Regions from separate parts of the Arthrobacter sp. Y3221159 genome, predicted to be linked through region 2. Evidence: riboswitches for the same ligand, from Rfam matches in the RefSeq annotation. Region 2 holds a riboswitch; the other holds the start of a gene.

Region 1 (14,452 bases), on a different contig from region 2:
AAGCTGCTGATCGGCTGGGGCATCGTCGCGGCGGTGGTGGCCATCCTTGCGGTCGTGGCCCTGGTGGTTACCACCAGCATCCGGCAGAACACGCCCATCGCGGACCAGGGCCCGGTGCCCGCCAACGGCAACGTCAACGGCGGTGTAACGCTGCTGGCCAACACCGAGGTAAGGGCCACGGATTCGGCCACGGTGGACATTGCCAACCTTCCGGCCAAACCCGACGCCCTGCCCAACCCGGTGGTTGCCCCGGGCGCCGAGGCCGAGGAAGGCCAGCCGGTGAAGATCGTGGCCTACATCGACTTCATCTGCCCCGTCTGCAAGCGCTTCGAGGACACCTACAACGACGCGCTCACCGGGCTCCGCAACGAGGGCAAGATCTCCCTTGAATACCGGCCGCTGGGCTTCCTGGACCGCCAGTCCAGCACCAACTACTCGTCCCGCGCAGCCAACGCCGCCGCCTGCGTAGCTGACCAGGCGCCGGACAAGTACGCCGAATACGTCGACGTCCTGTTCACGAACCAGCCTGCCGAAGGCGGAGCGGGCCTCTCGGACGACAAACTCAAGTCCCTCGCCAGCGAGATCGGTGCGGACATCAACAGCTGCGTGGACGACAAGACTTTCCGCCCCTACGTGAAGTACTCCACGCAGCTGGCGTCCAACACCGGCATCACCGGCACCCCCACCATCTTCATTGACGGCAAGCAGTGGGACGGCACCACCGACCTGAATGCCGACATCCAGGCCGCGGTCGACGCGAAGGCCTAGCCCCGGCCCGACTGCTGCCACAAGGGGCCCGTTCCCGGAACGTCAAACTGTTCCGGGACCGGGCCCCTTGCTGTCCCATTCCGGTATGCCCTGCCTCGCCGCCGGCGTTTTTACCACCGGCGGGAGTTGGGCTAACCTTATCTAGCGCCGTCACGGCGCCCGCCCGCGAGGGCACGCCTCCTTAGCTCAGTTGGCCAGAGCACCGCTCTTGTAAAGCGGGGGTCGTCGGTTCGAATCCGACAGGGGGCTCCAGAAGAACCCGCCGCGTGGCCTGGTCCTAGCTGCCGGATACCCGGGGGCTGTCAGCCTCCTGCAGCTCCACCTCGGCTGTCGCCTGGATCAGTGCCAGGAGTTCGGGATCCAGCCCGGGGGAGAATTCCTCCCGGCGCTCAGGCGAAATGGTCATCGGGACACCCTCGGGCATGACATCGGTCCTCAGTTCCGTTCCGTCGTTGGACGGGGAAGCGCCCCGGAAGAGCTTGCCGGCCTCGCTGAGGTTGTCCGCACTGAACGTGTACTGGATGCTCTGGAGTCCCTGGTCCAGCAGCTTCTTCACTTCCGGGAATTGTTCAGCCTTCGTCTTTGGAATGGGCAGGACCTTGCCCCAGTTCACGCCAAGGCTTTCGAGCGCCTTGGCGAACGCGTTCTCGTGTGCCTGGTCCCGGACGATGAGGTAGGCGATGGTGGAACGGGCGGTCTTGTTGTCCGTCATTTCGTAGATCCGGCACTTCTGTAGTCGGCCGGTGGATTCAAGCATCAGGTTGTACAGCAGGTCCAGGACCAGGTTTCCGCTGTTGTACACGTAGGAACCGCTCCAGGGGTTTCCGACGGAGTCAACCGGCAGCGCACCCTGTGCTCCCACGAGGTAGTGGTGGATGTTGCCTGTGTCGAGGGCAATCTTCAGCGGCGTGGCTCCCTTCGCCCCCGGCTCATCCACGGGGTCGGTCTTCTTGCCCTGGTATCTGGGGGAACCGTCCAGCAGCTGCGAGATGGTGGTTCCTATTAGTTCGACATGGCTGATCTCCTCGGTTCCGACGCCCTGGAGGAGGTCCTTGTAGGGCTTTGCCGTCGCGTCCCCGCGGAAATTCATGCTCTGGAACAGGTACTGCATCATGGTGCGCATCTCGCCGAACTGCCCGCCAAGGCCCTCCTGGAGGGCGTTGGCTGCGGCGGGGTCCGGCTCATCGGCGGCGATTTCATTGATCAGGAGTTGGGTGTGCAGGTACATGGGGCCGTTTCCTCACTATTGCTCTGATACTGAGTGCTGCAGTTCATCGGGTTCAACGGCCCTTCGTTCCATGGGTCGCAGTAACTCCCGGAGCGCTGTGGCCGTCCGCCCATGGACCCGGTGGACAACCAGTGCCCCATACCATAAGCATGCTTAGTATCTGGATGGCAAGGGTTCCTGGAAAAGTTGGGGGCATGCTCCCGGACGGGTTTAAGCTGGTGTCATCTTCAAATAATCAGCCTGCTGATAAAAGGAGGATGGGTGCCATGCCCAAGACCGGGAAAAACGATCACGCACGCAAGGACGAACTTCCGTCAACGCTGCAGCGCTCGGAGCAAAAGGCCCAGGACACGTTCGCCAAGACCTATGATTCCGCGTTGGAGTCCTACAGCAACGATGAGAGCCGCGCCGCCCGCGCCGCCTACGCATCCCTTAAGCACAGCTACGAGAAGGTGGGGGACCACTGGGAACCCAAGGGCAAGAAGGGCCCGTCCGACAAGCGGGCCGAGGAGGGCGTCAAATCCTCCAAGCCCACCGCCGGGGGAGTGGATGCCAATGCTTCCAAGGAGCACTTGCTCCAGCTCGCCAAGAAGCTGGATGTCAAGGGCCGTTCAAAGATGGACAAGGGCGAACTGGTCAAGGCACTCCAGAAGGCCAATGACGCAGCCACCCGGAAGGCCAGGCAGTAGCCTCTCTGCGCGCCTGCCGTGACAGGGCACATCGCAGGTTCCGGAGCGCTGGCACTCTTGCCGTAACGCGTCCCAGGGTGTCGAATCAGAGGACACGTTAGGACGGGTTGCAGGGCAAAGACGCCAGGAGGATCCCATGTCGGTCAAAGGCACGAAGGACACAGCGAGGACATCTGGCGGCCGGACCGGCCCGGAAGCACGCCGCTCAGACGGGTCTGCCGGAATTGCCGCCGAGGAGCCGGCCAGAATCCGCAACATCGCACTGGTCGGCCATTCGGGTGCGGGCAAAACGATGCTCATTGAAGCATTGCTCGCCGCCAACGGCGTCATCACGCGGAAAGGGTCCATCGCCGACGGAACAACGGTGAGTGATTCCGATCCTGCCGCTGTCCACCAGCAGCGCTCCGTCACGCTCTCGCTGGTGCCCCTGCTGGTGGACGGCATCAAGGTCAACCTGCTGGACACTCCCGGCTACCCGGACTTCATCGGCGAGATGCGCGCCGGGCTGCGTGCCGCGGATGCTGCCCTCTTCGTCGTTTCGGCCGTCGACGGGATCGACGCCACCACCACTGCCCTGTGGGCGGAGTGTGAGCAGGCGAGGCTGCCACGCGCCGTCGTGATTACCCGGACGGACCACCCGCGCGCTGATTACGACGGCGCGCTCGCCGAGTGCCGGAAGGCGTTCGGGGAGGGCGTCCTTCCGCTCTACGTCCCGGTCCGGACGGGCGGGGACGTCACCGGGCTCCTGGGGCTTTTGTCCCGGACCGTCACCGATTATTCGGCGGGGGAGACTCCCGGCTCCCGTGAGGCGGACGCGGGCGAACTGGCAGGCGTCGAGGCAGCCAGGGGCGAGCTGATCGAGGGGATCATCGCCGAGAGCGAGGATGAGACCCTGATGGACCGCTACCTGGGCGGTGAGGACATCGACACCGGGGTTTTGATCGACGACCTGGAAACCGCTGTTGCCCGGAGTTCGTTCTTTCCGGTCCTTCCAGCGTCGGCGCTGACGGGCCTGGGCACCGCAGAACTGCTGGAAGTGCTGGTCCGCGCGTTCCCGCCGCCCACGGAGCGCGGCCTGCCAGGGGTGACCGACCTGGCGGGGCAACCGGAGGGGTCGCTGGCCTGCGACCCCGCCGGACCGCTGGCCGCAGAGGTGGTCCGGACATCCATCGACCCGTTCCTCGGACGGATCTGCCTTGTCCGGGTCTTTTCCGGGACGCTGCGTGAAGACTCGCCGGTGCATGTTGGCGGGCACGGGCTCGCGGACCGCGGCCACCAGGACCACGACACCGACGAGCGCGTCACCCACATCTACTCGCCGCTCGGGGCAACCCTGCGGCCGGTGCCGTACTGCGTGGCCGGGGACATGTGCGCGCTGGCCAAATTGGGGAGCGCTGAAACGGGGGACACCATTTCCTCCCGGGACAAGCCCCTGATCCTCGCAACCTGGGAAATGCCGGAGCCGCTGCTTCCAGTGGCGGTGGAACCGGACTCCCGCAGCGACGAGGATGCGCTGGCACGAAGTTTGGGCAAGATCGCGGCCGGGGACCCCACCCTCCGGGTGGAACGGAACGCCGAAACACACCAGCTGGTCCTGTGGGTGATGGGCGAAGCGCACGCCGAGGTGGTGCTGGACCGGCTTCGCGAGCAGGGCGTGAAGCTGCATACGGTGGACGTGGTGACCCCGCTTCGGGAAACCTTCGCGGCCCCCTCGGCCGGGCATGGCCGCCATGTGAAGCAGTCAGGCGGCCACGGGCAATATGCCGTCTGCGACATTGAGGTGGAACCGCTCGACCGCGGCGGGGGCTTCGAGTTCCTGGACAAGACGGTTGGCGGAGTGATCCCCGGGACCTTCATCCCGTCCGTGGAGAAGGGTGTCCGCGCGCAGATGGAGAAGGGGGTATCGGCAGGGTTCCCGGTGGTGGATGTACGGGTGACGCTGGTGGGCGGCAAGGCGCACAGCGTCGACTCCTCGGACGCCGCCTTCCAGGCCGCCGGCGCACTGGCGTTGAGGGAGGCTGCTGCAGCGGGAAGAATCCAGCTCCTGGAGCCGGTGTCATCCGTGGGTATCACCGTTTCGGACGAGCACGTCGGTTCCGTCATGAGCGATCTGTCCGGCCGGCGCGGAAGGCTTACCGGAACCACCTCCACCGGGGACGGGCTGACCGAAATCAGCGCAGAAGTGCCGGACCAGGAACTGCTGCGCTACGCCGTCGAACTCAGGGCCCTGACCGCCGGAACCGGCCGGTTCACCCGCCGCTACCTGCGGCACGACCCTGTGCCCGCCAGCTTCAGCCCCTCCTAAGCCTTTCCCCCGATGAACGCGGCCGCACGGAAGATCCAGCGGGTCTACCTGACGCTGACACTGGGCAACACCCTTGCAACGTCCTTCATCTGGGGGATTAACACCCTCTTCCTGCTCGACGCCGGACTCAGCAACCTCGAAGCCTTTGCCGCCAACGCCTTTTTCACGGCCGGCATGGTGCTCTTCGAGGTGCCTACGGGCGTCGTCGCGGACAGCTGGGGCCGGCGGGTGTCATTCCTGCTCGGCACCATCACCCTGGCTTCATCCACATTCCTGTACTACCTGCTCTGGCAGTGGTCAGCCCCGTTCTGGTGGTGGGCTGTTGTCTCCGTGCTGCTGGGCCTCGGGTTCACCTTCTTTTCCGGCGCAGTGGAAGCCTGGCTGGTGGACGCCCTGCATTTTTCCGGCTACGACGGCGGGCTGGAAGCGGTGCTCGGGCGGGGGCAGATGGTGTCCGGGGTGGCCATGCTGGGCGGTTCCGTGGCAGGCGGCGTGATCGCCCAGGCCACCGACCTGGGTGTGCCGTTCCTGATCCGCGTGGGCGTCCTGGTGGCCATGTTTGGCGTGGCGTTCCTGCTCATGCACGATGTCGGCTTCACCCCGGAGCGGTCGCCGCACCCACTGCGGGCGACCCGATCGGTCCTGAAAGCTTCGATCGACGGCGGTTTCAAGCACCCGCCGGTGCGGTACATCATGCTGGCAGCCCCGTTCACCGAGGGCGTTGGCTTCTATGTCTTCTATGCCCTGCAGCCCTACCTGCTCCAGCTGTTCGGGGACCCCCGGGCCTACGCCGTTGCGGGGCTGGCGGCTGCCATCGTGGCGGGAGCGGACATCGTGGGCGGATGGATGGCGCCCCGCGTCCGGAAACGGGTCCGCAGGCGCACCACCGTTCTGATCGTGAGCAACGTGGTCAGCTCCTTGATCCTGGTGGTGCTGCTGTTCACCACGGCGTTCTGGCTGGCCCTGGTCCTGCTGGCCCTGTGGGCAGTGGTGGGCGCGGCAGGCACGCCGGTGCGCCAGGCGTACCTGAACGACATGATTGCGTCGAAGCAGCGCGCAACCGTCCTCAGCTTCGATTCCCTGATGGGCTCCAGCGGCGGCGTGGTGGTGCAACCCCTGCTCGGCCGGAGTGCGGACCTCTACGGCTATCCGGCATCACTGGCTGTCAGCGGCGTGGTGCAACTGCTGGCCGCGCCGTTCATCCTGCTCAGCCGCCGGCAGCGCTCGCAGGCGGACACGGCGTCGGACCTCACCGCAGCACCCTAGCCGTAAACCGCAGGCAGTCCGGACCGTAGCCGCCGCAGCCTCAGTCCCCGTCCATCAGTTCAAGCAGCTTGCGTGCCGCGTCCCGGATGTCGTCGTGGCCGTACTGGGCAGCCCTTCCCTCGAGCGAGATGACCGCGCACCGGTGCACCTTGCTGAAGTCCCCGTACGGAAAGCTGACGCTGCCCTTGGTGCCCTCCGTCTTTTCGTCATCCCGGCCCAGGTGCCACGCTGCGAAGTCCTTGAAGCCGTGCTTGTCGATGAACGAGTTTTCCTGGTCCGTGGACGGGGCATGCTCGCTCCAGTCATCCCGGATATCCCGTTGGACCTTTCCTTCCTTGATCAGCCTGCGCGCCTGCTCAAGTGCCGTCCGGTTAAGCTTCGCTGCCATGGTGCCTCCTTCACGCGGTGCTCCGGCTGCTGGGGCCGGGCGCGCTTTCAGCGTAGGACCGCGCCCGGCAAACCGCCACGGGTTAACGGCTGCGAGACGGGCGGGAAACGTCGGCCAAGCCCGCGCCCTGCACGGGGAATCCGCGGCAGGCGCCGCGTGATTGTCCGGTGGAACACACTATTGCGCCGGTGACGGGATCATGCCCTAAACTGCTTCACTGAGGTGCCGGAAATGGCGCTGCGCAGCAACGAAAGTGAACAGGCTATGGCTACCGATTACGATGCTCCACGCAAGCAGGAAGAAGAGTCTCCGGCTGACTCGCTTGAGGCCCTCCAGGCGTCACGTGGCGGCAATGCGCAGACCGCGGTCATTGACATCGATGAGAACGACACCGCCGAAGGTATCGACCTGCCCGGCGCCGACCTGTCAAACGAGGAACTGACCGTCATTGTTGTTCCCGAGCAGCAGGACGAATTCACCTGTTCATCGTGCTTCCTGGTCCGCCACAGGTCACAGGTGGCGCTGGAAAAGAACGGCATGAAGTACTGCATCGAGTGCGAAGGCTGACCCCCGTTCTGCAGCAGTCCGGCGGCCGTTACCGCCGGTAACGGGATGATGCAGAAACGGCAGCGGAAGGGTCAAGAAAGGCCAGGAATCAGCGCCTTTTTTATGGCCCCTTAATGCTGGCCGCGGCAGACTAACGGTTGCGCGCCGAAGCGGCCACAAGCCTCGTTTCGCGTGCATGAGGCTCCTAGTCTTGAGCTATCCAATCGCTCCTTCCTTGGGTGGCTCCACAATGAAAAAACTCTCCATTTGGCTCACGGCTATCCTTATGGCCGTCGGCCTGGGAATCCTGGTTCCGGGGCCCGCCTCGGCAACCACCTCGTATTGCGGACTGGTCTGGGGGTCCCTGTCCAAAGCTGACGACACGTTCAGCAAAGCATCAGTCACCAACGTCCGGACCGGGCAGCACTACTGCTTCGACCGGATGGTGGTGGACCTCAACGGCCCTGCAACGGGCTACAGCGTGAGCTACGTTCCGCAGGTGGTCCAGGACGGTTCCGGCTTCACCGTCCCTGTCCGGGGTGGCGCCCGGCTGCAGGTCAGGGTGAATGCCCCCGCCTACGATCCGCAAACCGGGCAGCCCACGTATAACCCGGGCAACCAGGCGGAACTCTCGAATGTTGCCAACTACCAGACCTTCCGCCAGGTGGCCTGGGCCGGCAGCTACGAGGGGTACACCAACATCGGCCTCGGCGTTCGTGCCCGCCTTCCGTTCCGGGTGTTCACCTTGGACGGCCCTGGTTCCGGCTCCCGCCTGGTGGTTGATGTGGCGCACTTCTGGTGACGCGTCCGCCGTCGTAAGGCAAAAAGGTGCCGTACCCCCGGATCCGGGGGCACGGCACCTTTTACGTGCGGACTGCAAATTCCTACTCGGGGACCACCAGGGCAGGGGTGTCCTGCTTCAGGGTTTCGCCGCGGAAGAAGCCGGGCCGCACCTTGGCCATTACCAGCATGAACACCGCGCCCATGGCCAGGATCCCGACGCCCAGCACGAAGACCAGGCCAACGCCGAAGACCTCCGAACCGCTGCCGAACTCGGGCGCGAGGCTGTCCACGGCGGTCTGGAAGAACACCACGAACAGGCCCACCCCGCCAAGCACCGGGCACAGCAGCCGCAGGATGAAGTTGCGGGCGCTGCTGAAGACGCTGTGCCGGAAGTACCAGGCGCAGGCCAGCGCTGTCAGGCCGTAGTAGAAGCAGATCATCAGGCCCAGCGACACGATGGTGTCGTTCAGGACGTTCTCGCTGACCACATGCATGACGGCGTAGAACCCGGCAGAAACGAGGCCTGCAATGACGGTGGCGAAGCCCGGCGTCGCGAACTTCCTGCTGACCTTGCCGAACCGCTCCGGCAGGGCGCCGTAGTGCCCCATGGCCAGCAGGCCGCGCGCGGGGGACATGAACGTGGACTGCAGGGAGGCGGCTGAGCTGGACAGCACGGCAAGGGACATCAGGATGGCGAACGGGCCCATGATGGGGGAGGCGAGGGCTGTGAAGATGTTCTCGTGGTTGTCCTCATTGTTGAGCCCGTTGCCCGTATCGCCGAGTCCGGCGAACATCATGGTGGCGATGCTGACCAGGAGGTAGATGGCAAGGACAATGATGGCGGTCAGGGTACCGGCCACACCGGCTGTCTTCTTGCCGTTGGCCGTTTCCTCGTTAAGCGTCAGGCAGACGTCCCATCCCCAGTACACGAAGATGGACAGTGAGATCCCGGCGGCTATCTGGCTGAAGGTTTCGACTTTGGTGATGTCGAACCACTCCCAGCTGAAGGGGATGGCCGTTTCGGAAGCGGACCAGTTGGCGAACGCCATGGCCACGAACAGTCCAAGGACCAGCAGCTGGAACCCCACCAGGCCGTACTGCACCAGCTTGGTGGCGTGCAGGCCGCGGTAGCTGACCCAGACGGCCAGGGCCACGAACACGAAGCAGGTCAGGACGTTGATTGCCTTGTTGTCCGCTAGGTCCGCAAGCTCGGCGGAGCCTGTGAGCTGGGACAGGAAAAGGTAGAAGAAATCGACGGCCACGCCCGCGAGGTTGGACAGGACGATGATGTTGGCGGCGAGCAGGCCCCAGCCGCCCATCCAGCCCACCCAGGGGCCGAAGGCCTTGGTAACCCAGGTGAAGGTGGTACCGCTGTCCGGGGAATCGGCGTTGAGTTCCCGGTAGGCGAGCGAGACCAGGATCATGGGGATGAACCCGATCAGGAAGATGACAGGCAGCTGGAGTCCGACTTCATTGACGGTGGGGCCCAGTGCACTGGTGAGGGTGTAGGCGGGGGCAATGGTGGAAATACCAAGGACGACGACGGCGAGGAGGCCCAGCTGCCCGCCCTTCAGTCCTTTGGCGCTGATTCCGCCGCTGCCCGAGGGTTGGTTGCCGGAGCCGGCTGACGACGTACTGGTGCGGAGCGTCTCTGTCATGGCACCACTTTCTGAAGACTCTATGATCACGATCACTATATGAATGACGTTCATTTAGTATGGGGGCGGGAAGGCCGGAGCGCAAGGGGCAATATGAATCACATTCGTTTATGATCGGCGCCACTCCGGTTAGTAAGCTCACTGAGAAATTCTTGTCCGGGCGCTTCAGGCCTTTCGCGGGGCTGGTAGCGTCGCACGTACTGGACCACTCGAGGAGGACTGATGAAAGCTTCACCGACCCTGACCAACAACCTGCAGGCCGTGCTCACCGACCTGATTGAACTGCACATCCAGGGCAAGCAGGCGCACTGGAACATCGTGGGCACCAACTTCCGGGACCTCCACCTGCAGCTTGATGAGATTGTTGATGCCGCGCGGCAGTTTGCCGATGACACGGCCGAGCGCATGCGCGCCCTGCATGCACTTCCGGACGGCCGCAGCTCCACTGTGTCCGGGTCCACCAGCCTGGCGCCGTTCCCCGAGGGCCTGATCAGCACCAAGGATGCGATCGAACGGATCGTGGCCGCCCTCGAGGCGGCCGTGGGCACCATGCGCAAGGTCCATGACGAGGTGGACGAGGAAGACCCCACCAGCGCGGACCTGCTGCACGAGTTCATCCTCAAACTGGAGCAGTTCTCCTGGATGGTGAACGCCGAAACCATGAAGCCCACGGCCAGCGTAACCGCCCCGGATTCCAAGTAGCCCGCCGGCGGGGAACGCCGGCACGCAGCAAGCGCCCCGCGTCGGAGGTTCATCTCCGGCGCCGGGCGCTTTTGCTGTGGCGTGACACTGCCGCTTAGGTGGCTGTTGGGACTTTGCGAAGTACGACGGCGGCGAGGACTGCCGCCCCAGCCATCAGTACCAGCCCGATTGCCGCGGTGACGTGGACGCCGGAATCGAAGGCTGCCGCCGCAGCATGCCGCACCGCGTCAGCCAGGGGTGCCGGCAGGGCGGCAGCCACATCCATGGCGCCGGCGAGGGTTTCGCCCGCGTTGTGGATGGCGCCCTCGGATGCCGACTCCGCCAACGCGGCCGGCAGCCGGAGGTTGTGCTGGTAGGAAGCCGTCAGGATCGAGCCCAGCACTGTGGTGCCCAGGAGGGCACCAATTTCGTAGCCGGTCTCAGAAATGGCGGCGGCGGCACCGGACTTCTCCGGCGGCGCTGCCCCCAGGATCAGGTCGTTTGAAATAGTCTCGGCCGTACCCACGCCCAGGGCAAGGACCAGCAGGGCGGCCAGCAGAAGCGAGGGGCCGCCGTCGTGGTTCCCGAAGGTGACCACGCTGTAGCCCGTGGCGCTGAAGGCCAGCCCGGCGGCCACCACGAACCCCGGCCGCACGCGCCGCACCAGCGGCACCACGGCCAGCCCTGCCACCACCGTGGCCACAAGGGCCGGGATCATTGCCATGCCCGCTGCCGAAGGGGACATGCCCTCGAGCAGCTGCAGGTGCTGCGCCAGGAAGAGGATGAAGCCGTTGAAGGAAAACAGGGCCAGGACGTTGGCCGTAATGGCCATGCTGAACACCCTGTTCCGGAACAGGGACATATCCAGCAGCGGATTCGCCAGCCGCAGCTGCCGGCGCACGAAGACTGCACCCATGGCCAGGCCGAAGGCGATGCCGGCGAGGGCTGCCGGGCCGGTGCCTTCCGTGGCCAGTTCCTTGATGCCGTAGACCAGGGGGACCATCACCAGCAGGGACAGCAGGATGCTGGGTACGTCCACGCGGCCCGGGGCGGGGTCCTTCGACTCCGGGATGAAGGTTGGGCCGAAGGCCAGGAGGGGCAGCATGAGCGGCACGGCCACCAGGAACACCGCGCCCCACCAGAACTGCTCCACCAGCCAGCCGCCAAAAATCGGTCCCAGGGCCGCCCCGCCGGAGAACCCGGCTGCCCAGATGGCTACCGCCAGCCTGCGGCGGCTGGGCTGCGGAAAGATGTTGCGGATCAGGGAGAGCGTGGACGGCATCAGCATCGCCCCAAAGAACCCCAGGGCGGCACGGCCGGCGATCAGCCAGGCGGGGCTTGGGGCGAAAGCCGTGGCCGCGGACAGGGCGGCAAAGCCGATGCTCCCGATGACCAGCAGCTTCCGCCGCCCAATGCGGTCGCCGAGGCTGCCCATGGACACCAGCAGGCCGGCGAGCACCAGGGGGTAGGCGTCCACGATCCACAGGAGCTGGACGCCGGTGGGTTCCAGGGCGCGGGTGATGGCGGGCAGGGCAAAGGTGAGGGCGGTGTTGTCCACGGCAACCAGCAGGACCGGGAACATCAGTAAGCCCAGGGCGAGCCAGTCCCGCCACGGCGCCCGGACGGCCGGGCCGCCGACGGGGGCCGTCGGGGTCCTGGTGGTGGCAGCGGAAGTTGTCATGAAATAACTATACCGTCCAGACGGTACAGTTACGAAACTAGGCCGGGTTGGAGAGGCTGCCGCCGCAAAAGGCATGATTAGACGCATGCCCCGAAAGCCCGTAGCCCGTGAAGCGGTCCTTGACGCCTTTGAAGCCCTCCTGATTGAGGTGGGTGAGCGCGCGGCAACCCTGGATGCCGTTGCGGCGAAGGCCGGAGTGTCCAAAGGCGGGCTTCTGTACCACTTCCCCAACAAGGAAGCCCTGATCCAGGTGCTGCTGGACCGGCTTGACGGGCTGGCAGGAGCCGACGCCGATGCCATGGCAGCTGCCGGGGAAGGGGCTGCGGCCTACTTCGTCCGGTCTTCCGTCTGGGCGGATACTCCGCTGGACCGGGCGATCGTCGCCGCAACCCGCCTGGCGGAGGTGGCGCACGAGGAAACGCGCCGCCGGTTCGCAGCGATCCAGCAGCGCTGGCTCGACGAGATCGCGGCCGACGTGGGCCCGGCGCTTGCCAAAGCAGTGCTGTACATGGGGGACGGGCTCTACTTCAACGCCATGCTGTCTGTGGGGCCGGTACCGCCGGGCGGCGCGGCCGCCGATGTGGACGAATTGCTGGCAGCCCTGGAGCGCCTACGGCGGTAGCCGGCCATTTGCCCCAGCCGCTGCGGCGTAGGACAATTAAGCGCTGTGGGAGCCGCCGGCGGCTTCCCGCGACAATCCAAATAAATAGCCTTTGATCTGCGGCGGGAGAGTTCTGCCGAAAGTACAGCAGGCGCCGTAGGAGCAAACCCTCCCCAGGAATCTCACAGGCCCATGTACCGCCGCGGCGAGGCACCTCTGGAAAGCAGCAGGCAGTCCGCCTGGGTAACCCGTTGAGCGGGAGCCTTGGGCTGTTGTGTTCACCGACGGTGCAAGCGGGGCCACGCGCAAGCTGGCAACGCGGAAACTCTCAGGTCCAATACAGAGCGGGGAGGAACCCGAATCGCTGCGGCGTACCCTGCGCCGCCTGAATTATGGAGTTCCTGTGACTGCTTCCCCGGTTTCCGCCACCTTTGTTGACCGGCATATCGGCGCGCGCCGCCAGGCCGACGTTGACACCATGCTCAAGGCCGTCGGCTATGACAGCGTGGATGCGCTCGTGGACAAGGCGGTTCCCAAGGACATCCGGCAGGACACCCCGCTGACGCTGTCGCCGGCGTTGAGCGAGGTTGAAGCGCTCGCAGAACTGCGCAAGCTTGCCGCGAAGAACAAGACCGCGGTCCAGATGATCGGCCAGGGCTATTACGACACCGTGACGCCACCGGTGATCCGCCGCAACATCCTGGAATCCCCGGCCTGGTACACCGCCTACACCCCGTACCAGCCTGAGATTTCGCAGGGCCGGCTCGAAGCGCTGCTGAACTTCCAGACCATGGTCCAGGACCTGGTGGGGCTGCCCATTGCCAACGCCTCGCTGCTCGATGAAGCCACCGCGGTGGCCGAGGCAGTGCTCATGATGAGGCGCGCCAACAAGAACAAGGATGCCAAGGACGGCAAGACCGTCCTCGACGCCGACTGCATGCCGCAGACCATCGCCATCGTCAAGGGCCGTGCCGAGGCGCTGGGCTTCGACGTGGAGATAGCCGATCTTTCCGCAGGCCTGCCGGACGGTGCCATCAACGGCATTGTCCTCCAGCAGCCCGGCGCGTCCGGCCGGGTGTGGGACCAGTCCGGCGTGATCGCCGAGGCGAAGGAACGCGGCGCGCTGGTCACCGTCGCTGCCGACCTGCTCGCCCTGACCCTGATCACGCCTCCGGGCGAGCAGGGTGCGGATATCGCCGTTGGTTCCGCCCAGCGTTTTGGTGTCCCGCTGTTCTTCGGCGGCCCGCACGCGGCCTACATCGCCGTCCAAAAAGGCCTGGAGCGTTCCATGCCCGGCCGCCTTGTCGGTGTGTCCAAGGACGACGCCGGTGTCCCCGCCTACCGCCTGGCGCTGCAGACCCGCGAGCAGCACATCCGCCGCGAGAAGGCCACGTCCAACATCTGCACCGCGCAGGCACTGCTGGCGATCGTCGCGTCCATGTACGCCGTCTACCACGGCCCCGAGGGCCTGAAAGCGATTGCCCAGACCACCAACCGCCATGCCCGCACGCTGGCAGCTTCACTGAAAGCCGCGGGACTCGATGTCCTGCACACCTCCTTCTTCGACACCGTCACTGTCCGCGTACCCGGCAACGCGGCGGGCATCGTTGCCGCTGCGGAGGAGAAGGGCATCAACCTCCGCGGCATCGACGCCGACACCGTGGGCATCTCCGTGGACGAAACCACCACGACGGCGACCATCGCCGACGTCGTCTCCGTCTTCGGCGGGGAGGCAGTGGGATCAACGGGGTCATTCGCACTGGACCCCGCGGTTGAGCGCACCTCGGACTTCCTGCAGCATCCGGTGTTCAACACCCACCGGTCGGAGACCCAGCTGCTGCGCTACATCCGCAAGCTC
Region 2 (13,140 bases):
ACGCGTTCGCCACCGGAAGGGCGGTCAGGTCCTGGACCATGGTCTGGAAGTTCAGCAGGGCTTCAAGCCGGCCCTGCGAAATCTCAGGCTGGTACGGGGTATAGGCGGTGTACCAGGCCGGGGACTCCAGGATGTTGCGGCGGATCACCGGCGGCGTCACGGTGTCGTAATAGCCTTGGCCGATCATCTGGACCGCGGTCTTGTTCCTGGCCGCAAGCCTGCGCAGTTCGGCGAGGACCTCCACCTCGCTGAGGGCGTCCTCAAGCCGGAGCACGTGCTCCTGGCGGATGGATCCCGGAACGGCAACGTCCACGAGCCCGTCCACGCTGTCGTAGCCGATGGCCTTGAGCATGGTGTCGACGTCGGCCTGGCGGCGCACGCCGATATGGCGGTCGGCGAAGGCCGATGGGTTGGATTGAATCGTCATGAGGAACTCCAGGTCTGGCCGGCCACGGATGGCACGGCATGGATGGGTTCCTCCCCGCTCTGTATTGGACCTGAGAGATTCCGAGGACACCTGCTCATGGCAGGGCACTCTTGCACCGTCGGTGAGTCCGGCAGGAAGCCGGGCTGCTTTCCAGAGTCGCCTCGCTGTGACGGTACATGGGCCTGAGAGATTCCTGGGGAGGATTTGCTCCTACGGCGCCTGTCCGGTGGTTGTCCGGGAGAGCTCTCCCGTCACAGCTCGAAAGGCTTATTCAAATGTGGGTGATTCGGCTCACAAGGTACACGGCCTTGCCTGCTCGTGGCAAATCGGCGCCTGCCACGCCCCCGGATTCCTGGTTGGGGGTTTGACAATGCTGCGTGACCGGAACCACACTGAACCTGACCGGCGCCGTGCCGGACCGGCTCCACCGATTCGGGGCGGCCTGCCGGCAGCGGTCCATGCGAAGCAACTTTTTCTAACTGAACATGCCTTTGACCTGTGGCGGGAGAGCCCTGCCAGGTACATCCAGCAGGCGCCGTAGGAGCAAACCCTCCCCAGGAAACTCTCAGGCCCATGTACCGCCGCGGAAAGGCAACTCTGGAAAGCAGCCGGGCAGGTCCCGGCTCACCGACGGTGCAAGCACGCCTTTACGGCTGCGGAAACTCTCAGGTCATGTACAGAGCGGGGAGGAACCGAATCTATGCAGCATCCGGTGCTGCTTGAACGATGGAGTTCCTCATGACGATTCATCCCCCCGCGTCCCCGGGCGGCCAGCCACCCCACGGCGCTTCCCCTTCCGGCAAGGCCGCACACAGCGAACCTCCCCACCTCGAACGCCAGCTCAGCAACCGGCACATCCAGCTCATCGCCATCGGCGGCGCAATCGGTACCGGCCTCTTCATGGGCTCCGGAAAGACCATCTCCGCCGCGGGCCCTTCCGTGATCTTCGTGTACATGGTCATCGGCTTCATGCTGTTCTTTGTTATGCGCGCCATGGGCGAACTGCTGCTGAGCAACCTGAACTACAAATCCTTCAGCGACTTCGCGGCCGACCTCCTGGGGCCGTGGGCAGGCTTCTTCACCGGTTGGACCTACTGGTTCTGCTGGGTGATCACCGGGATCGCGGACGTCATCGCCATCGCGGGCTACTCCCGGGAGCTCTGGCCGGCACTGCCGCTGTGGATCCCAGGGCTGGCCACCGTCGCCATCCTGCTCCTGCTGAACCTCGCCACAGTCAAGGCCTTCGGCGAAACCGAATTCTGGTTCGCCCTGATCAAGATCATCGCCATCGCCGCTCTGATCATCGTCGGCCTGTTCATGATCTTCACCGGCTTCCAGAGCGACGCCGGAACGGCCGGCTTCAGCAACCTGTGGAGCCACGGCGGCTTCTTCCCCAATGAATTCATGGGCTTCGTGGCCGGATTCCAGATCGCCGTCTTCGCCTTCGTGGGCATCGAGCTTGTGGGCACCACGGCGGCGGAAGCCAAGAACCCGGAGCGGAATCTGCCGAGGGCCATCAACGCCATCCCCGTCCGCGTCCTGCTGTTCTACGTCGGCGCGCTGATCATCCTGATGTCCGTCACCCCGTGGACCCAGTTCGCCGCCGGACACAGCCCGTTCATTGGCATGTTCTCCCTGGCCGGACTGGGCGCCGCCGCCACCGTGGTCAATCTGGTGGTCCTGACCTCCGCCATGTCCTCCGCAAACTCCGGCATCTACTCCACCTCCCGGATGGTGTTCGGCCTGGCCCAGGAGGGGGATGCGCCGGGCGTCTTCGCCCGGCTGTCGCCGAAGAAGGTACCCAGCAACGCGCTGTTCCTGTCGTGCGTGCTGCTGCTCTCCGGCGTCGTGCTCATGTACGCAGGCCAGGACGTCGGCAAGGCCTTCGAAATGGTCACCACCGTGTCCGCAGTGTGCTTCATCTTCGTCTGGTCCATGATCCTGGCCAGCTATCTGGCGTTCCGGCGCCGCCGCCCGCACCTGCATGCAGCCTCGAAGTTCAAGATGCCCGGCGGCGTTCCCGTTGTGTGGGCGGTCTTCGCGTTCTTCGCCTTCGTCCTCTGGGCGCTGACCACCCAGGCCGACACCCTCGCCGCCCTGCTGGCCACCCCCGCCTGGTTCGTGGTCCTGGGTGCGGCATGGGCAGTCCTGCGGCGCCGGCCCGCGCACCTCGCCCGGTTCGAGGTGTTCAAGGCCGAGCTGCGGGCTGACGAGGCTGCGGCCGGCGGAAGCACCGGCACCGGCCTGGCCGAGAAAGAGCAGGCAAGGAAGTGAGCGGACGCCGGCGGACCCCACCGGGCGGCGGCAGGCCAAGGCGCCGAAGTTAAGCATGCTTAGTGTTTATCCACTTAGGATGGAGGAGCACGGCAGCCTTCCCGCTGCAGGTCGATTTGAATGAGGTGATCATGGCCAGGCGCAGCAATCCCGCAGTACGAATCGCACAGGAAACCGCCCACAACGCGGTGTTCGACGCTGAGGGCAACCCCAAGCCCGGTGTCCACAACATGCTGCTGAAGGCGGTGGAAATCCAGCGCCCGTTCGTGGTGGCCTATCTCCGGCGGTTGCAGAAGAAGCATCCGCGTGCCACCGCCGCCCAGCTGGCCGACATTTTGGAGCGCGACTACCTGCGTGCCGTCACGGGCGGCGGGGCGGTGGTGGGTGCCACCGCCGCGGTGCCCGGCGTGGGAACGGTGGCGTCGCTGGGACTTTCGGCGGCAGCCACTGTCGGATTCCTGGAAGCGACAGCCCTGTATGCCACTTCACTGGCCGAACTCCATGGCATCCGGCTGACCAACCCGGAGAAGGCCAGCACCATGGTCATGGCCATCATGCTCGGCGAGGAGGGGACGTCCCTCCTCGGGGCGCTCAGCGGGCAGGTTGCGGGCAAAGGCGCGAACGCCACCCAGGCCTGGGGCAGCATGCTGTCCAAATCGATGCCGATGCCGGGGTTCAGCAGCATCCGGAGCCGGATCCAGAAGGCTTTCCTCAAGAACCTGCTCAAACGCCAGGGCACGGCGCTGTTTGGAAGGGCCCTGCCCTTCGGGATCGGGGCGGTGGTGGGCGGAGCGGGTAACCTCATGATGGGCCGCGCCGTGGTGTCGAACGCCAAGGAAGCGTTCGGACCCATGCCGGACACCATCCCCGGGGAGCTGAAGGCCGCCGCAGCTCCCGACAAGCAGACGCTGGAAGGCAACACCTTTGGATCTCAACGCTGACCTCGGCGAATCATTCGGCTCCTGGAAGATGGGGCACGACGCCGCGATGTTCCAGCTGGTGACCAGCGCCAACGTGGCCTGCGGGTTCCACGCCGGCGACCCCATCACCATGTTGGACAGCTGCCGGGCAGCCTACGAGCTCGACGTCACTGTCGGTGCGCACGTGGGGTACCGGGACCTGGCAGGCTTCGGCCGGCGATCGCTGGATGCCAGTTTCGATGAGCTGTTCGGCGATGTGCTGTACCAGCTGGGAGCGCTCGACGGCGTCGCGCACGCCGTGGGTGCCTCCGTGGACTACGTGAAGCCCCACGGGGCGCTGTACAACCGGCTGGTGCATGATGCCGGACAGGCCGAGGCCGTGGTGGCGGCCGTCAACGCCTACGACCCCGGACTGCCCATCCTGGGGCTGCCGGGCTCGGAGCTGCTGAAGCAGGCACAGAAGGCCGGCCACCCGGTGTTCGTTGAAGCCTTCGCGGACCGCGCCTACCAGGCCGACGGAACTTTGCTCCCCCGCTCGCAGGATGGCGCCGTCCTGCACGACGTCGATGCGGTGGTGGAGCGGGCGGTCCGGCTGGCCACCAAGGGCGAAGTGGTGGCCGTTGACGGCACCGTGGTTCAGGTTCGGCCCGATTCGCTGTGCATCCACGGCGATACTCCGGGCGCCGTGGAGATGGCCGCGGGAGTGCGGGCAGGCCTGGTTGCTGCCGGGATTGAGCTGGAGTCCTTCGCCTAAACGTCCGCCCCTGGCCGGCAGCGGCGCTCAGCCAAAGACCAGGTGGGCCACCGTGAAGATCGCCAGCCCGGCCAGCGACCCCACCACGGTGCCGTTGATCCGGATGAACTGCAGGTCCTTGCCCACCTGGAGCTCGATTTTCTGCGACGTCTCCTCGGCGTCCCAGCGCGCCACGGTATCCGTGATGACCCCGGCAATGTCCGAGCGGTAGGTGCGCACCAGATACCCGGCGGCGTCGCCGATCCAGGCGTTGACCTTGCCGGCAAGCTCGGGATCGCTGACCAGGCGGGAACCGAAGTCCCGGACCGCGGCCTTGAACTTGATGGTCAGGTCGCTGTCGGGATCGTCCACGGCACCCAGCAGGGCGTTCTTCACCGTTCCCCAGGTTCGGGAGGCCAGTTCGCGGACCTCAGGGTCCCCCAGGACCTGGGCCTTGATGTCCTCAGCTCGGGCGATCATCGCAGGATCGTGCTGCAGGTCCTGGGCGAGGTCGTTCAAGTACTTGTCGATCGACTGACGGACCTGGTGGTTCGGGTCCGTCTGCACTGCCCGGACAAATTTGAGGAATTCGATGTACACCTTGTCTCCCACGAGCCCGTCCACGAACTGCGGAACCCAGGTGGGGGAGCGGTCGGAGACCAGCCGGCTCACCGTCTGGTGATTCTCGCTGACCCAGTCAGCTGCCCGGTCCACCAGCAGGTCAACGAGCTTGTGGTGGTGCCCGTCGTGGAAGATCCGCTCCGCCATCTTGCCCACCGGAGGTCCCCACGGCGGAGTGAGCAGATGCTTGCGCACCATTCCCTCGATGACCGCCTGGACGTCGTCGTCGTTGAGGACCTTGAACGCGCCGCGGATGAGCGCCGCGCCTTCCTTGGCCACCCGCTCGGCGCCTGCAGGCGTGGCGAGCCATTCGCCGGCCCGGCGGGCGATGTTGACGCTGGCAAGCTTCTCATGGACCACCTGTTCGGACAGGAAGTTGGTTTCCACAAACTCGCCCAGCGAGGCGCCGATCTGGTCCTTCCGCCGCGGAATGATCGCGGTGTGCGGGATCTTGATGCCCATCGGGTACTTGAACAGCGCCGTCACGGCGAACCAGTCGGCCAGGGCGCCCACCATGCCGCCCTCCGCGGCCGCCCGCACATACTGCAGCCAGGGATACTCGTCCTGCAGCGCGAAGGCGACAACAAAAACAACGGCCATGGCGATCAGCAGGCCCAGGGCCACAAGCTTCATTTTCCGCAGCGCTGCCGCCTTTTCGGCATCACCGTCACCAAGCCGGCGGCCGACGGCGGCGGCCGCGTGGGCGTGGTCCGGCACCGGGCGAGCGGGCTGGGGCGGGGCTTCCTGGGTAGTTGGCTCAGAGTTCACCTGCATATGCCAAGCCTAGCCCCGCAGTGGCGGCGCGGTCGGCTACCGTGTCTGCATGAGGTTTGAGGAGCCACTGCCGAAGAGGCCGCTGGTCTTTGCGCACCGCGGCGCGAGCGCCGCCTTCGCCGAACATACACGGGCCGCCTACCTGCAGGCACTGGCGGACGGGGCGGACGGCGTGGAGTGCGATGTCCACCTCACCCGCGACCAGCATGTTGTCCTGCTGCATGACGCCAACCTTGACCGCACCTCGGACGGCACGGGGCCGGTGGCCGAGCGGACACTGCGCGAACTGCGGCACCTCGATTTCTCGTCATGGAAGGGCGTGCGTATCCCGGAGGCGTACGGTGCCCGGTCGGCACAGTTCCTGACCCTGCCCGAACTGCTGGACATTCTTCGGGGAGCCGGGCGGCCGGTCAGGCTCGCCATCGAACTGAAGCATCCCAGCCCCTACCAGCTGAAGCTTGAGGACAGGGTCCTGGAGCTGCTGCGCCGGGAGGGCTGGGATCCCGCCGGCTCCACCGTGGACAACGTGGCGGTGACTTTCATGAGCTTCAGCCCGGACTCGGTCCGGCACCTGCTCCGGTCCGTCCCGGCGCAATACGTCTGCCAACTGGTGGACGACATCAATATCCACGAAATCCGCGGCGGGCTTGGCCTGGGCCCGATCACCGGCGGAGCCATTGCCAACTTGATGAAAGCCACGCAGCTGGAAGGCGAGCGGATCCTGGACGGCCGCCTGGCAGGGCTGGCGGGGCCGGGCATCGATTACGTCCGCGGGCATCCGGCTACCGTCCAGCGCTGGCTCGGCTCCGGCCGGCGGTTCCGCGTGTGGACGGTGGACTCCCCGGAAGATGTGGCCCTCTGCCAGGAACTCGGGATCCACGAAATCACCACCAATGTGCCCGCCCGGGTCCTGAGCCAGCTCCAGATGGCTTCGACGCAGGGACGGTAGGCGGCCGTGGGCAAACAGCCGGACGACGTCGGTCCCCGCCGCTGGTGGGCCGGGCCGCTGGACGTGGAGGGCCTCGCCCTGGGCGCCGTCTCCGCCGCAGCGGCAGCCTTGACCCAGTACACCGGTGGACGCCCAAGGTTCTCCACCACACCGGCACTGACCGCCGCCGCCTTCGATTCGTCCGGGCATCTGCGGATCGCCGGGCGGAAGCTGCAGGGGTTTGCCCCGTTGTCCGGGTTCCGGCGGACGAAGGACGGCTGGATCCGGCTGCACGCCAACTACCCGCACCACGAGCAGCGCCTGCTGCAGGCCCTTGGCGCGCGCTCGCCTGCCGGGGTGGATGCCGCGCTCCGGACCATGGCTTCCCTTGAGGCGGAGGCGGCAATCCAGGCAGCGGGCGGGATTGCCGCTGCCGTCCGGACGCGCAGCGCGTGGCTGGCCTCCCCGATGGGAGAGGCTGCCGGTTCCGGTCCCTGGATTTCCCTGACTTCCTCCGACGGCGAAACCACAGGGATGGGCCTGGCCGGTATGCCGGGGCCGGAAGCGGTTCCGGCAGGTCCTCCACCCGCTGGCGCAGGTCCTCCACCCGCTGGCGCCGGCACCGGGGCACGCCCGCTGGCCGGCGTCCGCGTCCTGGACCTCACCAGGGTCATCGCCGGTCCCGTTGCCACCCGGCTCCTGGCTGCGCTCGGCGCGGACGTCCTGAGGATCGACCCGCCCCGGCTGCCCGAACTGTCCGACCAGTTCGTGGACACCTGTTTCGACAAACGCAGTGCGGAGGCGGACCTCGGCCGCCCCGAAAACCAAAGCCGGCTGCGGGACCTCATTGCAGCTGCCGACGTGGTGGTCACCGGCTACCGGAAGGGGGCGCTGGACCGGTTCGGGCTGGGTACCGGTGCCCTGCTGGAGGCCCGCCCCGGGCTGGCCGTGGTCACGCTGAACAGCTGGGGTGCAACAGGGCCGTGGAGCAGCCTGCGAGGCTTCGACAGCATCGTGCAGGCGGCCGCGGGGATTGCAGACCTCTACGGCCAGGAGACGGACGACGGCGGCTGGCACCCGGGTGCCCTGCCCGTCCAGGCGCTGGACCACGCCACCGGGTACGGAGCGGCAGCCGCAGCAGTCACGCTCCTTGCCGGCCGCCGTCGTACCGGCCTGGGTGGAACCGCCCGGCTGTCGCTGGCGAGGACCGCGGGGGAACTGTTCTCCCTAGCCGGAACACACGAAGCAGCAGCAGGACTCGCGCCGCCGGACTACCGGACCATGGACAGCTCCTTCGGGGAGCTCCGGTACGTCCCGCCTCCGCTGCTGCTGGACGGGCTGCCGCTCGACTACCGCAATCCGCCACCCCCCTACGGCAGCTCCGGGCTGGCCTGGGCCTGACCCACCAGCGGCTCCAGACCGGTTTCAGACGCCCGTCCTCCTTGTGATTGAGTTGGACCATGCTTCTCCTGGGATCACCGGCCGTCCGGGTGGGTATCTCCATCAGCATCGCCACCGGGCTGTACGGGGTGTCCTTCGGGGCGCTGTCCGTCACCTCCGGGCTCAATTTCTGGCAGACCATGGCCCTGAGCCTCCTGCTCTTCAGCGGCGGCTCACAGTTCGCGTTCATCGGCGTGGTGGGAGGCGGCGGCTCCGGCATCGCGGCGATGAGCGCGGCAACGCTGCTGGGCGTCCGCAACGGCATCTACGGGATGCAGCTGAACGCGCTGCTCAGGCCCACCGGTTGGCGGAAATACGTTGGCGCCCAGCTGACCATCGACGAATCGACGGCCACCAGCACAGGACAAACTGATCCGGAAGAGCAGCGCCGCGGATTCTGGGCAGCCGGCATCGGGATCTACGTGCTGTGGAACCTGTTTACCGCCGTAGGCGCCCTTGCCGGCGCGGCGCTCGGGGACCCCAGGCAATGGGGCCTTGACGGCGCCGCGGTGGCCGCCTTCCTGGCCTTGCTCTGGCCGAGGCTCAAAGGTCGCGAACCCGTGGCCATTGCTGTGGTGTGCGCCGTGGCCACGGTCATCGCCGTTCCGTTCGTGCCCGCGGGCGTGCCCATCCTGGTGGCCGCCGTCGTAGCGGCAGCCATCGGCTGGTTCAGCCACGGGCGCAGTGACGAGGGCCTCGAACCCGACGTGGATCCTTACCGGGAGCGCCACCGGCATGATGGGGGCCACGGAGGAAAACATGACGGCGGCCACCACGGGCCTGTTCCGGGAGCAGGCGCATGAGCCTCTGGTTCTGGCTGCTGGTGGCCTGTGCCCTGGCCTATGCCTGGAAACTGGTGGGCTACCTGGTGCCGGCCCGCTTCCTGGAGGATCCGCGAATGTCGCGCATAGCAGGAACCATGACCATCGGGCTGCTCGCCTCCCTCACCGTGGTGAATGCCGTGGCATCGGGCCAGTCGCTGGCCGCCGACGCACGGCTCGGCGCGCTGGCCGCTGCCGCCGTGGCCCTGGCGCTGCGTGCCCCTTTCCTGGTGGTGGTTCTCGCCGGAGCGGGAACGGCGGCACTGCTGAGGTTGCTGGGCTGGAGTTGACCGTCCGCCGCGGAGCCGCGCCTGGGTGACGTGGGTCACTTCCGATGACAGTCCCCGGCTGTACTATGGGAGCGGCTATGCAGTCGGCCACGGAATTTTCTGTGAACGGGGACCATGGACAATCAGCTGCACGCTGCCGGAGAAAGAGCCGGCCGGCCCCGAAAAGATGCCCGACGGCGGGCGGGGCTTCCTGCCAAACGCTTCTACACACGATTTGCTGCCCTGTCCGACGTCCCGCCGGAGGATCTGGAGTTGCTGGCCGAGAGGCTGAGCGCCGGCCTGACGGCGGATCCGTCGTCGCCGGTTCCCGCGCTGCAGGCCCTGGTACGGCGGGAGATCCGCAAGAGGGGGGACGCGGCCAGCGGTTGACCCACTGCCGGGCACCAGGGACCGAATGCGGTAGGTCCTGACGGGCGGCCAAAGGAGGAACCGGAATGAACGTAGAGTCACAGCCCGCGGGGGAGCAGCCCGGCAGGCGCCGTCCAGGCTACCGTGATCCCCGCGGCTCCCAGTCCACCAGGGACATGCGGGATACGGCGAAGCGCCGCCGGGACGCCGAGGAGAAGCTTCAGCAGCATCTCATCGAAGCGAAGGACCATGTGCCCAACGAACACCGCGGGGATCGCGGGCCGGGCACCGGGCAGGAATAGGCGCGGCGCGGCCCCCGGCATCATGCCGTGGCCAGCAGGAACTGCTTTGTGGGGGAGGGTCTTGATCCAGCCGGAACGAAGATGATTCCGGCTTGCTATGCCACTCCGTGGGCGGCGCCGTCCGGCAGCGCGGCCCGGCGGCAGCTTTCTTCGACGGCCATGTCGTACCAGGCCTGCGCGCCAAATTCGGGTTCTGGCGTGTCAAGGTTCTGGTACAGCGCGTCCAGCAGGTCCGCTAGTTCATTCGCGCTCAATGTGGGCAGGACCTCTTCCGGATCGCGCGGATTGTTGAGGTAGTGCGAGAGCTTTGAACTGTTCATCGCGCTGCGGCCATCGGCTGCCGGAAATGCAGGAACTGCTTCATGGAGTCGCTCCATCTGGGATGTTCAGAGGCTGGCTGCGTAACCCTCTTGAAGTGTATTGCACCACGTGGGCGCCCACAATGGGTCCCTAATCCGGGGCGGCTGCACGGGAAGTGGCCGGCCCAAGTGCGTTGCCGGCAGGAACCTACCCCAGTCCGGGTTCGCCAAGGGCGGCCATCAGGGGCGCCGTGGGCGAGGTTGTGGCGGCAGGCACTGGAACATGCGGCGGCAGGGGGCGCGCCGGCCGGGCAGTGCGGATGGCATCCTCCACCAGTGCCAGCGGACGGCGCCAGGCGTCGGAGCCCGGCTCCATGGTGTCCACAACGCTGATCAGCATGGCGAGCAGGCGGAACATGTCCGTCATGGAGATGTCGGGACGCAGGCTTCCCTGCCCCTGCCCCCGCACCAGCAGGACGCTGAGGGATTCCATCAGGGACCCGGCGATGCCGGTGAGCAGTTCGCGCCTGCCGGCCACGGCGCCCAGCAGATTGGCGTCGGCACTGGAGGCATCCATAAGGGACTCCAGCACCCGGAACAGGCCGGCGGCGGCATCGATATCGGCCAGCGCCCCCTCAATCACGGGATCGACGGTGAGCCGAAGCTGCCGGTTCAATGCCGCAAGGACAAGCTCCTCCTTGTCCGCGAAGTTCCGGAAAAGGGTGGCCGGGCCTACGCCGGCCGTGGCCGCGATGGTCTGCAGGGGTACATCCGGACCGAACTCCCGGAAGCACTGGCGCGCCGCCGTAATGATCTTGTCCACGTTCCGCGCTGCGTCGGCGCGGAGGGGCTTGCGGGCGACTGCGAGACTCATGCCCAAAAGGTTAGCAACGCAACTGCGCGCCTTCACCGTTACTGAAGGGTAGGAGCTTATGTGACGGCGGGGGCGCCCGCGCTGCCCGTTGCCCGCCGGGACGGCGTGGCAGACTGGCATCATGTTGCTTGCGTTTTCTGTTGCCCCGTCCGGCACCCCTGCTGAAGGCTCCCGGCCGGATGACGCTTCCGTCCACGACGCCGTTGCCGCTGCTGTGAAGATCGTCCGGGAGTCGGGGCTTCCCAACCAGACGGAGTCGATGTTCACCACCATCGAAGGCGAATGGGATGAGGTGTTCGACGTCGTCAAGCGCGCCACCGAGGCGGTGGGGCGGTACGGCAGCCGCGTTTCCCTGGTCATCAAAGCTGACATCCGGCCCGGTTACACAGGAGAGCTCACCGCCAAGGTGGAGCGCCTGGAGGACGCCCTGGCGGACGGTTCCTGAGTCATCTTTTCCGGTGGCCACTTGCCCTGCTTATTCTCTGGACCAGCAAGTCCGCCCGTGCCAAACTGTGGCAATGTTCGAGCATAAGCCCCGGCCGGAGTGGACGGCAGCTGAAGAGTACCTGACACGTGTGGTGGTCCACCCGGACCCGGCCCTAGAGCAGGCCATCAGTTCCGCCGCGGAGGCGGGGATGCCTGCCATCGAGGTTGCACCGAATGCCGGAAAGCTGCTCAAGCTCCTGGTCCAGCTCTCCGGTGCCCGCCGCGTCCTGGAAATCGGTACGCTCGCGGGCTTCAGTACCATCTGGATCGGGCGGGGGCTTCCCGAGGATGGCACAGTGGTCACGTGCGAATTCCTGCCCAAGCACGCGGAAGTGGCCTGGGCCAACCTCGATTATGCCGGCCTGGGCGAGAAGGTGGAGATCCGCCTGGGACCCGCGCTGGAAACCCTGGCTGCGCTCGCAGAGGAGGGCCGGGAGCCTTTCGACTTCATCTTCATCGACGCAGACAAGGAGAACAACAGCCGGTACCTGGACTGGGCGGTGCGCCTGGGCCGGCCCGGTGCCACTGTGGTCCTGGACAACACCGTCTGGGAGGGTGCCATCCTGGATCCAGACCTGGATCCCGTGAACGCCCCGGGCATCGTGGACGCCCTTAAGCTGCTGGGGGAGCACCCGAGGCTGGACGCCACCGTCATCCAGACGGTCGGCTCGAAGGGGTGGGACGGCTTCGCGCTCGCGAGGATCAGCTAGCCCCCGCTAAGCATTGACGGCCCGGCAGCATGGCCTGGCAGGGGCAGTCGCAGGCCTGTTACTAAGTATGCTTAGAATTAGTGTCCGGCTGAAGGGCAGCCGGCCAGGCCGCATCGGAGGTACATGATGAAAGCGTCTCCCACCCTTGCCAGCAACCTGCAGATGGTCCTCACCGACCTGATTGAACTGCACCTGCAGGGAAAACAGGCCCACTGGAACCTTGTGGGCACGAACTTCCGCGACCTGCACCTGCAGCTTGACGAAATCATCGCTGCGGCCCGGCTTTTCGCCGACCAGACTGCCGAACGGATGCGGGCCATGCACGCACTGCCTGACGGGCGCAGCGGCACCGTCTCCGCGGACAACCGGCTGGACGAGTTCCCCGAGGGCCTGACGTCCACCAAGGACGCCGTCAAGCTGATCACCGCCCGGCTGGAACGTGCGGTGCAGACGATGCGCGACGTTCATGACGACGTCGACGACGAGGACCCCACCAGCGCCGACCTGCTCCACGCAGCCATCGAACGGCTGGAACAGCTGGCGTGGATGGTCAACGCAGAAACCATGTCCCCCACTGCTTCCGTCACCCAGCCGGCCGCGAACTAGTCTGCAGGCGCAGCAAAAGGGTGCTGCCGCATCATGCGGCAGCACCCTTTCACGTGGACCTAGTCCTTCTTGAAGGCGTCCTTGACCTTCTCGCCCGCCTGCTTCAGGTCGGCCTTTGTCTGGTCCATCTTGCCCTCAGTGCGGAGGCTTTCGTCATCCGTTGCCCGGCCAGTGGTCTCCTTGGCCTTGCCGCCCATCTTCTCTGCGGCGTTGTCGATCTTGTCGTCCAAACCCATGGCATTGCTCCCTTCGGCTGGTGGCCGGCGATGCCGCCAGCCATAATCCCA

Evidence for each region. Region 2 has a riboswitch for glycine ahead of AC5RT3_RS20000 (amino acid permease). Riboswitches for the same ligand answer to the same signal wherever they lie in the genome.
Region 1: linked by a shared signal. The riboswitch ahead of AC5RT3_RS20010 (aminomethyl-transferring glycine dehydrogenase) and the one ahead of AC5RT3_RS20000 (amino acid permease) in region 2 are both predicted to bind glycine.

What each region holds. Positions count from the first base shown of each region.
Region 1 is NZ_JBNHFC010000033.1:461-14,912, reverse strand. It holds gene AC5RT3_RS20075 (DsbA family protein) at 1-768, shown strand, start outside; tRNA gene AC5RT3_RS20070 (tRNA-Thr) at 944-1,020, shown strand; gene AC5RT3_RS20065 (manganese catalase family protein) at 1,046-1,996, opposite strand; gene AC5RT3_RS20060 (ChaB family protein) at 2,263-2,685, shown strand; gene AC5RT3_RS20055 (elongation factor G-like protein EF-G2) at 2,822-4,990, shown strand; gene AC5RT3_RS20050 (MFS transporter) at 5,003-6,256, shown strand; gene AC5RT3_RS20045 (hypothetical protein) at 6,297-6,644, opposite strand; gene AC5RT3_RS20040 (DUF4193 domain-containing protein) at 6,909-7,211, shown strand; gene AC5RT3_RS20035 (AMIN-like domain-containing (lipo)protein) at 7,441-7,992, shown strand; gene AC5RT3_RS20030 (APC family permease) at 8,075-9,631, opposite strand; gene AC5RT3_RS20025 (Dps family protein) at 9,854-10,333, shown strand; gene AC5RT3_RS20020 (MFS transporter) at 10,428-11,993, opposite strand; gene AC5RT3_RS20015 (TetR/AcrR family transcriptional regulator) at 12,079-12,615, shown strand; glycine riboswitch at 12,708-12,804, shown strand; partial or broken gene AC5RT3_RS20010 (aminomethyl-transferring glycine dehydrogenase) at 12,998-14,452, shown strand, end outside.
Region 2 is NZ_JBNHFC010000032.1:2,459-15,598, reverse strand. It holds partial or broken gene AC5RT3_RS20005 (aminomethyl-transferring glycine dehydrogenase) at 1-427, opposite strand, end outside; glycine riboswitch at 588-688, opposite strand; glycine riboswitch at 920-1,018, shown strand; glycine riboswitch at 1,020-1,117, shown strand; gene AC5RT3_RS20000 (amino acid permease) at 1,166-2,701, shown strand; gene AC5RT3_RS19995 (hypothetical protein) at 2,833-3,642, shown strand; gene AC5RT3_RS19990 (LamB/YcsF family protein) at 3,626-4,375, shown strand; gene AC5RT3_RS19985 (DUF445 domain-containing protein) at 4,403-5,749, opposite strand; gene AC5RT3_RS19980 (glycerophosphodiester phosphodiesterase) at 5,799-6,698, shown strand; gene AC5RT3_RS19975 (CoA transferase) at 6,705-8,078, shown strand; gene AC5RT3_RS19970 (AzlC family ABC transporter permease) at 8,138-8,920, shown strand; gene AC5RT3_RS19965 (AzlD domain-containing protein) at 8,917-9,228, shown strand; gene AC5RT3_RS19960 (hypothetical protein) at 9,343-9,597, shown strand; gene AC5RT3_RS19955 (hypothetical protein) at 9,663-9,878, shown strand; gene AC5RT3_RS19950 (hypothetical protein) at 9,974-10,198, opposite strand; gene AC5RT3_RS19945 (TetR/AcrR family transcriptional regulator) at 10,386-11,051, opposite strand; gene AC5RT3_RS19940 (thiamine-binding protein) at 11,173-11,496, shown strand; gene AC5RT3_RS19935 (O-methyltransferase) at 11,570-12,247, shown strand; gene AC5RT3_RS19930 (Dps family protein) at 12,374-12,853, shown strand; gene AC5RT3_RS19925 (CsbD family protein) at 12,913-13,089, opposite strand.